3 regions of the Devosia beringensis genome follow, and region 2 is predicted to be linked to each of the others. Evidence: riboswitches for the same ligand, from Rfam matches in the RefSeq annotation. Region 2 holds a riboswitch; each other region holds the start of a gene.
The links. A riboswitch is a leader RNA that binds a small molecule or an ion and turns the genes downstream of it on or off. The one in region 2 is predicted to bind cobalamin.
Positions count from the first base shown of each region.

Region 1: another riboswitch for cobalamin. It lies ahead of GDR53_RS14915 (energy-coupling factor ABC transporter permease); the one in region 2 lies ahead of GDR53_RS16440 (ABC transporter ATP-binding protein).
Region 3: another riboswitch for cobalamin. It lies ahead of cobW (cobalamin biosynthesis protein CobW); the one in region 2 lies ahead of GDR53_RS16440 (ABC transporter ATP-binding protein).

Region 1 is NZ_CP045422.1:3,064,582-3,067,848, reverse strand. Features, by position in the region: gene GDR53_RS14925 (YdeI/OmpD-associated family protein) at 21-221, shown strand; gene GDR53_RS14920 (DUF1003 domain-containing protein) at 225-815, opposite strand; gene GDR53_RS14915 (energy-coupling factor ABC transporter permease) at 929-1,609, opposite strand; cobalamin riboswitch at 1,663-1,873, opposite strand; RNA gene ssrA (transfer-messenger RNA) at 1,946-2,302, shown strand; gene GDR53_RS14905 (SspB family protein) at 2,414-2,902, shown strand; gene GDR53_RS14900 (ribbon-helix-helix domain-containing protein) at 2,912-3,148, shown strand; gene GDR53_RS14895 (AsmA family protein) at 3,145-3,267, opposite strand, start outside.
Region 2 is NZ_CP045422.1:3,371,375-3,374,641, reverse strand. Features, by position in the region: gene GDR53_RS16445 (ABC transporter substrate-binding protein) at 1-401, opposite strand, end outside; gene GDR53_RS16440 (ABC transporter ATP-binding protein) at 431-1,234, opposite strand; cobalamin riboswitch at 1,516-1,734, opposite strand; gene GDR53_RS16435 (Tex family protein) at 1,886-3,267, opposite strand, start outside.
Region 3 is NZ_CP045422.1:800,311-803,577, forward strand. Features, by position in the region: gene GDR53_RS03960 (endonuclease/exonuclease/phosphatase family protein) at 1-487, opposite strand, end outside; gene cobW (cobalamin biosynthesis protein CobW) at 575-1,630, opposite strand; cobalamin riboswitch at 1,761-1,941, opposite strand; gene GDR53_RS03970 (DUF2164 domain-containing protein) at 2,143-2,397, shown strand; gene GDR53_RS03975 (DMT family protein) at 2,551-2,847, shown strand; gene GDR53_RS03980 (zinc ABC transporter substrate-binding protein) at 2,879-3,267, opposite strand, start outside.

The DNA.
Region 1 (3,267 bases), 310 kb from region 2:
CTTTGCGGCCACGAGAAGCGATGCCCGACTTCGTCCGGGAGGCGCTCGACGCCCGCGGCCTGCTCCAGGCCTATGAGGCCCGCCCGCCCTATCAGCGCAATGATTACCTGCTGTGGATCAACAAGGTGAAGCGCGACGACACCAAGCGCAAGCACCTTGAGCAGATGCTCGCCGAACTGCGGGCAGGCGACGTCTATATGGGCATGGCCTGGAAACGCTGACTCTCAGGCGGGTTCTGCACCATCCGGCTTGGCACCGTCCCCAAGATGGCCCTGCACCAGGCGTGTCAGCAGGGCGATCTGCTCCTGCTGCTGGCCGATCAGCCGCTTGAGATCGTCATTGCGCATCTGGTCGATCTTGTCATGCAGCGCCATGATCTCGATCTCGGCCTTGAGATTGCACTCGTAGTCGTGGCTGGTGACGAGGCGATCCTTGGCCGATTGCCGGTTCTGGCTCATCATGATGACCGGCGCCTGGACGGCCGCCAGCATCGACAGGATCAGGTTGAGAAAGATGAAGGGATAGGGGTCGGGTGCCCCGCCGGCCAGCAGCAGATTGCTGGCCACCCAGGCCAGCAGGGCCACGCCGAAGATGATGAGGAATGTCCAGGAGCCGCCAAACGAGGCCACGCCATCGGCCAGCCGCTGGCCGAAAGTGGCGTCCTCGTCAAAGGTCTTGCTGGTGTCCAGCGAGAGGGTCTGCCGGCTCAGCGCCTTTTCCAGCACATGCCGCTCGCGCGCATTGAGCGCGGTCTCGCCCTTGTCCAGAAACCGCTCTGCCGCGTGACCGAGCTTGTCAGATGTCGTCGTCGCCATGCCAGCCTCACCACATTAGTGCTGGCCGGACTATACCCCGATCGCCCCTGCCACGGCGTTAAAACGGCGACATGCAGGGGTGGCGGCCCCAAGTTTTGGGACCGCCTGAATGCCTAGACAGCGGGACTGTAGAGCCGGTTGTGCAAAAGCGGCAGGCCCTTGAAACCGCCGGTCAGCTTGGCCAAAGCCAGTACGCCAAGGTCGATCAGCGGCTCCAGCACGATCACCAGCATATAGGCGGCGCCGAAGCTGGCCGTGGCTGCCAGGTTCTGTGCCCCGAGACCGCCGCCATAGAGCGACCAGAAGGCAACCCAGGCGACCGTGCCGCCCTGATAGGCGGTCGACAGCATGAGCGCCTGGCCATAGCCGACATCCTTGTAGGCCGTGGCCTGCGGAATGATGCGCTTGGCCAGGAAGGTCATGGCATAGAGCGGCACGAGCAGCGTGGTGACGTTCATGCCATATTGCGGCAGGTCGAAGGGCGCAAAGAACAGGCCCTGCAGCAGCAGGCCCAGGGCGAGGCCCAGCCCGGTCGCGCCGGCGCCAAAGATCAGGAACAGGGTCGAGCCCAGGATCAGGTGGACTTCCGACACGCCGACGGCATGGTGTGGAAACACCTCGAAGAAGCTGAACACCAGCGCCGTGGTGCAAAGGCTGCGCAGCGCCAGGGCGCCGGCGCCTTCGGTGCGAATCGTGTCGAGCGCCATCTTGGCGGCCAGCCCGAACGATCCGGCGGCCGTGGCGTAGCTCAGGGTAATCTTGGCACCGTCAACGATGCCCGGTTCGATATGCATGTCTGGCTCCTCTCCGCACCCACCGTGCGGCCTGCTGTCGTCAAAGAGCACTGCTGTGCTCGCATGTGATGGCAGGTCTCCTGGCTCACGGATTGCATCGGCACGCGCCTTCCCGACCTGGCGTCAGTGGCATTTTGCGGCCGAAAACCGTTTACAGTTGCGGGGGCAGCCACGGTTTTGGCTCCTGATGGATACGCCGCACCGTGTTCCCTTTTCATCCGCCCCGCGCATGCGGGGGCGAAAACCATCACGATGACGTTAGCGCATGACGCCGTACCGGGACAAGCGCCATGCGGGGGCCGGTGTACCGCCGGGATCACGCAGAAATTTGTCGCAGCATTTGCATCGCACCGGCAGCGCGCCTATATAGGGATTGCTCGCAAGAGCTATGGCGATAAATTGTCATCGTAATAAGCCATTCGGACCCGGGGGCAGTACCCGGCGCCTCCACCATCTACCCCTTTTCGGGGCAGCCAATGGGGGCGAAACAGGATCGACGAGGGTGTAAAGGGTGTGCTTTTGCTCGGTGAGGTACCACCGTTATCGGTCCGAAACTTATAGTTGCAAATGACAACAATAAGGCTCCAGTCGCTCTCGCTGCGTAAGCAGTGCTAGCATTGGGAAATTAAGTCCTCCACCCCTAGCCGGGTGACAGGCGGGGTTCGCAGGCACCTGGCAACAGAAGCCTGCACTTGCATTTTCAGGTGCCGGGCAGCCGACAAGCTTTAGTTCTTGAAATCGCACGGAACGTAGGGCTGATATGGGCCGTTCGGGATTCTATCTCTCAGCACCGGAAGGGTGACCATGGCCGAAGACCACATGCGCTACGATATTCTCGCTCAGGAAGCCCTGCGCGGCGTCGTGCGCAAGGTATTGGCGGAAGTCGCCAGGACCGGCCTGCCGGGCGAACACCACTTCTTCATTTCCTTCCTGACACGTGCCCCTGGCGTGCGTCTGAGCGAAAAACTGCTCGGCCAGTATGACAAGGAAATGACCATCGTCATCCAGAACCAGTATTGGGACCTCAAGGTTTCCGAGACCGGTTTTGAAGTCGGCCTCTCTTTTGACGGCATTCCCGAAACCCTCGTCATCCCGTTCTCGGCGGTCAAGGGCTTCTTTGATCCGTCGGTCCAGTTCGGCCTGCAGTTTGATCCGCAGACCGCGCCGGGTGCCGAAATGGTCGAAGCTGCCGAGGACGACGCCGTCGAGGCAGAGGCCGGCACAGCCGGCGCCGAAGGCGAAAAGCCCGGTGAAAAGGTCGTCAGCCTCGACGCTTTCCGCAAGAAGCCCTGACTCCTGCCGATGGACAAGCGCTCCCTGTCCATCGCCGGCCACCGCACGTCCATTGCGCTCGAGCCCGAATTTTGGGCGGCGCTGGAACTGATGGCGGGTGAGGCCGGACAAACCATGACCGCCCTGATCGCCAGCATCGACGCCGACCGACAGACCACCAATCTGTCATCGGCGGCGCGCCTGGCCGTGCTCGACTGGTATCGCCGCAAGGCGGAGACACCGGCTGCAGGCAGCACGGCGCTCTAGGTACCGGGCAGGCCTGTCGAGGGCGGCAGCTGCGGCGGCGGCAGACCCAGATAAAGCGGCCCTGACGGCGCAGGATTGGCTTGTGCCGGCTCGGAAGCGGGCGGTGGCGCCTCGAGCGC
Region 2 (3,267 bases):
CAGCTCTCGGTGAGCTCGTAGACGGCGATGTCGAAGGCGGCGAGTGTCTGCGGCGTTACCTCGCCACCCACCGTCATGCCGTAGTTCCAGCCGGCAAAGTAGAAATCGGCATCAGCGCCGAGCAGCACTTCCTTGGTTGGATAGTCGGGCGACAGCTCGGGCAGTTGCTCGACGCCCTGGCGCAGGGTTTCGTCGAGCGTCTTCCATGCCGACACGCCGGTATAGCCCACCATGCGGTCGCTCAGGCCGAGCGCCAGCATCATTTCGGTGAGGTTGACGTCATTGGAGACGGCGCGCTGCGGCGGCGCCGCGAAGGTGACCTCGCGGTCGCAACTCTTGACGGTGACCGGAAAGGCTTGGGCTGCCGACGCCGAGGCGACGAGCAGGCCGGTGGCCAGCATTGTGTGAACGAAACGCACGTAGAAGCTCCTTAGGCTTTGAGGGGAAGGTGAAAAGAAAAGCGAGGACGGCCGGTGGCGGGATGACTGTCGATGGTAGTGGATACCCCAAAGGTCCTGTCGATCGCCGCTGGGGTCAGCACGTCCAGCGGACGGCCGATATCGACCTGCTGACCCTGGTCGAGCACCAGAACCTGATCCGCATGGGCGGATGCCAGGGCCAGATCGTGCAGCGACACCACGACCGTGGCCGGCAGGGCAGCCAGCAGGGCCAGCACTTCGAGCTGGTGGCGGATATCGAGGTGGTTGGTCGGTTCATCCAGGATCAGCAGGTCGGGCTTTTGCACCAGCGCGCGGGCGATCAGCACGCGCTGCTTCTCGCCGCCCGACAGGCTGGCAAAGTTGCGCGGCGCCAGGGATGTCAGATCGAGCAGAGCCAGCGCCTCAAGCACCGGCTGTTCATCGGCGCTGGCAAAAGGGCCCTGATGCGGCGCCAGCCCCAGGGCGACGATTTCGGCCACGGTCAGCCCGAAGTCACTGGCCGGCTCCTGCAGCACGGTGGCGATCCGCCGCGCCACAGCCTTGGGCCGGAGCGCCCAGAGGTCCTCGCCGTCAAGCCGCACCATTCCTGCGGTGGGCCGGTGGTAGCGGTAAAGACAGCGCAGAAGGCTGGATTTGCCCGCGCCATTGGGGCCGACCACGGCCAGCATCTGCCCCGGCTGCACGGAAAAATGCAGTCCCGAAATGATGGCCCGCTGCGGGCTCGGGCCCCAGCTCAGCTGGTCCACATTGAGGCCGGCGGGCCGCGCAGGGACGGCAGGTTGCAGTGCGATCATGCCAGGCTCCGCAGACGATTGAGCACGCGTCGCGAATGCCGCGTCGAATGTGATGTTATTACATTACGTATCTTTGATCTGCAACGTGAAATCTGGGCCACAGGCTGGCGCTGTGCCGATCGGCCAAGCTGTCTGATGCAACTATCGTGGTGGCATGGACGCGCCTGTCCCACTGGAACCCCCTGCTAACAGGCGGGGCAGACCAGGCGAACCCATCAGGCATAGACCAGCAGTGAAGTCGTCATGCGCCATCATCGTTCTCCGCGGCACACCCCGGCCGGGTTGAAGACAAGTTGATGGCAGGTCTCCTGGCTCACGGGTCTATGCGCTGTCTGGGCCTTCCCGATCCCTTGGGATCAGTGGCGATTCCAGCAGAACTCACCGCTTACAGTTGCGGGGGCAGCCACGGTTTTGCGCCCTGATGGGTACGTCGCACCGTGTTCCCTTTTAATCCCCTTTGGCCGGCAGGCCGCGAAGGAACCTTCAACATGGCGCAACAAGCCAGCCTGGCTCCCTGAAGTCAAGGGCGCAGCGCCTCGTGCCGCCAGATCGATCCGGGACAACCTCCCTCCCCTGGCGCCTGCCAGGGCGGCAAGGGCCGGCGCCGCTGCCAGCACGCCGCCTCCCGAGACCGGCCATATCGTCGCGTGCCTATTTCTTGGTGCGCATGGCTTCGCTCAGCCGGTCGCCCAACGAGCCGGTGCTGCGCGGCGCCTCCTGCGGCGGGCGCTGATTGGCGCGCAGCGGTTGGTCGCGCGGGCGTTCGCGCGTGGGCGCGGTGGCATCGATTTCCTTGCGCATGGTGAGGCCGATGCGCTGGCGCGGCACGTCGACCTCGACCACCCGGACCTTGACCACGTCGCCCGCCTTGACCACTTCATGCGGGTCCTTGACGAATTTGTCGGCCAATTGCGACACATGCACCAGCCCGTCCTGGTGCACGCCGATATCGACGAAGGCGCCAAAGGCGGCAACATTGGTGACGGTGCCTTCGAGCATCATCCCGGGCTTAAGGTGCTTGATGTCATCCACGCCCTCGGCAAAGGTCGCGGTCTTGAAGGCTGGGCGCGGGTCGCGGCCGGGCTTTTCCAGCTCGGACAGAATATCGCGCACCGTGGGCAGGCCGAAGCGGTCATCGACAAAACTCTGCGGATTCAGACCCGCCAAAGCCGACTTGTCGCCCATGATGGTGCGCAGATCACGGCCACAGGCGGCGACGATCTTGCGGGCGACGCCATAGGCCTCCGGATGCACCGAAGAGGCATCGAGCGGCTCGGCGCCCCCGGTAATGCGCAGGAAGCCGGCGCTTTGTTCAAACGTGCGCTGGCCGAGGCGCGGCACCTCCAGCAAGGCCTTGCGCGAGCGGAACGGCCCATTGGCATCGCGGTGGCTGACGATGGCTTCGGCAACGGACGGGCCCAAGCCGGAAATCCGCGCCAGCAGCGGGGCAGAGGCGGTGTTGAGGTCGACGCCCACCGCATTCACCGCGTCCTCGACCACCGCGTCGAGCGAACGGCCCAGGCGGTACTGGTCGATATCGTGCTGATACTGACCGACGCCGATGGCCTTGGGCTCGATCTTGACCAGCTCGGCCAAGGGATCCTGCAGGCGGCGGGCGATGGAGACGGCGCCGCGCAGCGAGACGTCGAGATCGGGGAACTCGGCAGCCGCCAAAGCCGAGGCGGAGTAGACCGAGGCGCCGGCCTCCGAGACGATGACCTTGGTCGGCTTTGGCGAAGGCAGGCGCTCGGTAAGGTCGGCCACCAGCTTTTCGGTCTCGCGGCTGCCGGTGCCATTGCCGATGGCGATCAGCTGCACGCCATGCTTCTTGATCAGCGCCGCAATCGCCGCCTGCGCACCCATGACATCATTGCGCGGCTGGAAGGGATAGACGGTCTCGGTATCGAGCACCTTGCCAGTGGCATCGATGACCGCGACCTTGACGCCGGTGCGGATGCCCGGATCGAGTCCCATCGTGGCGCGGGCGCCGGCCGGCGCGGCCAGCAACAGGTCCTTGAGATTTCGGGCAAAGA
Region 3 (3,267 bases), 1.5 Mb from region 2:
ATTTGAAATGCACGACAAAGACATGGATGGCAGCCTGACTGGCGACCGGCCGGATGGTGAAGTGCAGAATCGGACGGGAAAAGCCGCGAATCTGGACCAGGATATCGGGCGTCTGCTCGTCGTCGCCCTCGTCCTGCAGCTTGAAATTGTCCGGGAAGCTGGAAATCCATTCGGGCTCGTCCTCCAGAATGTCCTTTCGAACAGCGCCAGCGCAGACGATCCGGCCGCCATCGTGATCGGGGGGCACGAGCGGAACATGGCTATCGGCAATGCCGGCCCTTGCCATGAGATCGGCAAGCGCGTCGGCGTGCCAGAGCTCCTGAAAGCCGAAGACATCGGCCCGCATGTCGGTAAGGGACCGGCCGAGCCAGGCGATCTTGGCATTGTATTGGTCCGTGGTCCAACCGTCCGCATCCGAATAGATCGCCTTGCCGGGTAAGTTGAGATTGTAGAGGTTACAGGTAGTGAAACTGAGCAACTGTGCCATTGTGGGCCTCGCGCTTGAGTGTTTCTGCAAAACTGCAGCACAAGACTAGCATGCGAGGCCCACGCTTGCATGACGGGGCAATACCGATCAGGCGGCGATCTTGACGGCCCGTTCAAGGCTCGCGGTAATCGCCGTGCGGTCGAGGGGGCTTTCGCCGATGACGACCAAAGCGGTGTCGCGGCTTTCGCCGTCTTTCCAGGGGCGGTCGAAATAGGCGCTGACGCGGGGGCCGACGGCCTGGATGGCGAGGCGGGCATTGGCGCCGGGAACGGCGGCAAAGCCCTTTAGGCGCAGCACGTCATGCTCGCGCATGGTGGTCTCGATGATGGCGAGCAGCTCGTCCTTGCCGGCGATGGATGGCAGGCGGATGGAGAAGCTGTCGAAATCGTCGTGCTCGTGGGTCTGGCCGCCGTGCTCGAGCTCGTGATGGCTGGGGCGGTTGGCAATGTCGTCCTCGCTACCCATGCCCAGGCCGAGCAGAGCGGCGATATCGACATGGCCATTGCTGGCGCGAATGACGCCGACGCCGGGGCGCAGTTCGGCGCGGATATTGGCCTCGACCTTGTCGAGCATGGCGGCATCGAGCAGGTCGGCCTTGTTGATGACGACAAGGTCGGCCACCGAGAGCTGATCCTCAAAGAGTTCGCCCAAAGGGGTCTCGTGATCGAGCATTTCATCCTGGCGGCGCTGGGCGTCGACGGCGGCCTCGTCGCTGGCAAAGCGGCCTTCTGCCAAAGCGGCGGCGTCGGCCACGGTGACGATACCGTCAATGGTGACCTGGGCCTTGATCTCGGGCCAGTTGAAGGCGCGGATCAGCGGTTGGGGCAAAGCCAGGCCGGAGGTTTCGATGATGATGTGATCGAACTTGTCGGGGCGGGCCAGCAAAGCCTGCATGGTGGGAATGAACTCGTCGGCTACGGTGCAGCAGATGCAGCCGTTGGAGAGCTCGATCATATCCTCCTCGCGGCAGGTTTCATCGCCGCAGCCGGCCAGGATATCCTTGTCGACGCCGAGATCGCCGAACTCGTTGATGATCAGCGCAATGCGCTTGCCCTTGGGGGCATGGGCCAGCAGATGGCGGACCAGGGTGGTCTTGCCGGCGCCGAGAAAGCCGGTGATGACGGTGGTGGGGATCTTGCTCATGCGGACACACCCTCAAGGCGAGTGCGGGACAGAACTGAATTGGGGCAGCATAGGGTCTGCGTCATGACATCTCCTGGCCGTCCACCCGACGGCACAAAGGGTTAAGGGCTCTGCGCCCGGATGGTGTGATGGCAGGTCTCCTGGCTCGCGGTGATCACCACGCCCCTCGCCTTCCCGGCAGCTAGGCTGCCAGTGGCAATTGAGGGGAATGCACCGCTTACAGTTGCGGGGGCAGCCACGGTATTGCGCCCTGATGGGTACGTCGCACCGTGTTCCCTTAGTCCAGCACAGGCGCGTCAAACGCCTGAACCGGGTATCCCTCCGGCACGGGGCCTTCGGGAACCAACACGAGAGGTGGTGTGCCACCAAACGGCGGCAACTGCAATGTCTGGCCGGCCGTTGCACGGAAAACGCGGCTGGCGTCAAGCCGAGAGCGGCGCCGAAGCAGCAATTTCAGCCCCGGCAGCGGCAAGCGACTCGGGCTAGATCAGGACACAGCCAGGAGATGTGCGATGAAGCCGATCAAGTTCAGCAAGGACGAAACCAAGGCCATTGTCGGCGAGATCAAGGACTATTTCCGCGAGGAACTCGACCAGGAGATCGGCAGCATACCAGCGGAAATGCTGATGGCGTTCTTCGCGGAGAAGATGGGCGCCTATTACTACAATCGCGGGGTCTATGACGCCCAGAGCGCGCTCAAGGAGCGGATGGACAGCCTGCATGACGACCTCTACGCGCTCGAGCAGAAGACCAAGCATACCCGCTGAGCGGGCGAGACCTGCAAGAAACCGACTTTCCGGGGGCAGACAGTGCGGCTAGATAGCGCCGCCGGTTCTGACCGGTTTGTTCAGGAGGAAGCCTTGGGCTTCAATTTCGCCACGCTGGCCCCGATCGGGCTGCTGCTTGCATCCAATGTGTTTATGACCTTTGCCTGGTACGGGCATCTCAAATGGCCCGGCGCGGCGCTGTGGGCGGCGGTGCTGATCAGCTGGGGCATCGCGTTTTTCGAATATTGGCTGGCCGTGCCGGCCAACCGGATCGGCTATGGCGTCTATTCGGGGGCCGAGCTCAAGACCATCCAGGAGGTGATCTCGCTGTCGGTCTTCGTGCTGTTTGCGGTGTTCTATCTCGGCGAAAAACTCACCTGGAACCACGGCATCGGCTTTGCCATGATCGCTCTGGGGGCGTTCTTCATCTTCAAGGGGCCGCTGAAATAGCCAGCCCGGCGGACCGGACTGGCGGAGTCATTTAGCCCAGGCAATCGACCAGGCTAGTGGCAAGGCCGCGCAGCAGGGTGGGATAGAGGTCGGCGCCTTCGGTCAGCGCGCCGCCTTCGGGGTCGAGCACACCGGCCTTGGCCGAGGTGCCCTCGATGATGGCCGAGATGATGGTCGGCTCGAAATTGGGTTCGGCAAAGACGCAGGTGGCGCCGAGCGTGCCGACCTTGGCCTTGAGTTCGTCAATGCGGGCGGCGCCGGGCGCCACTTCGGGGCTGACGGTGACCGAACCGGCCACGTCGAGGCCGAAGCGGGCCTCGAAATACTGATAGGCGTCATGAAAGACGATGAAGGGCTTGTCGGCGACCGGCGCCATTGTGGTGACCAGCTCGGCCTGCAATTCGTCGAGCTTGACCAGCT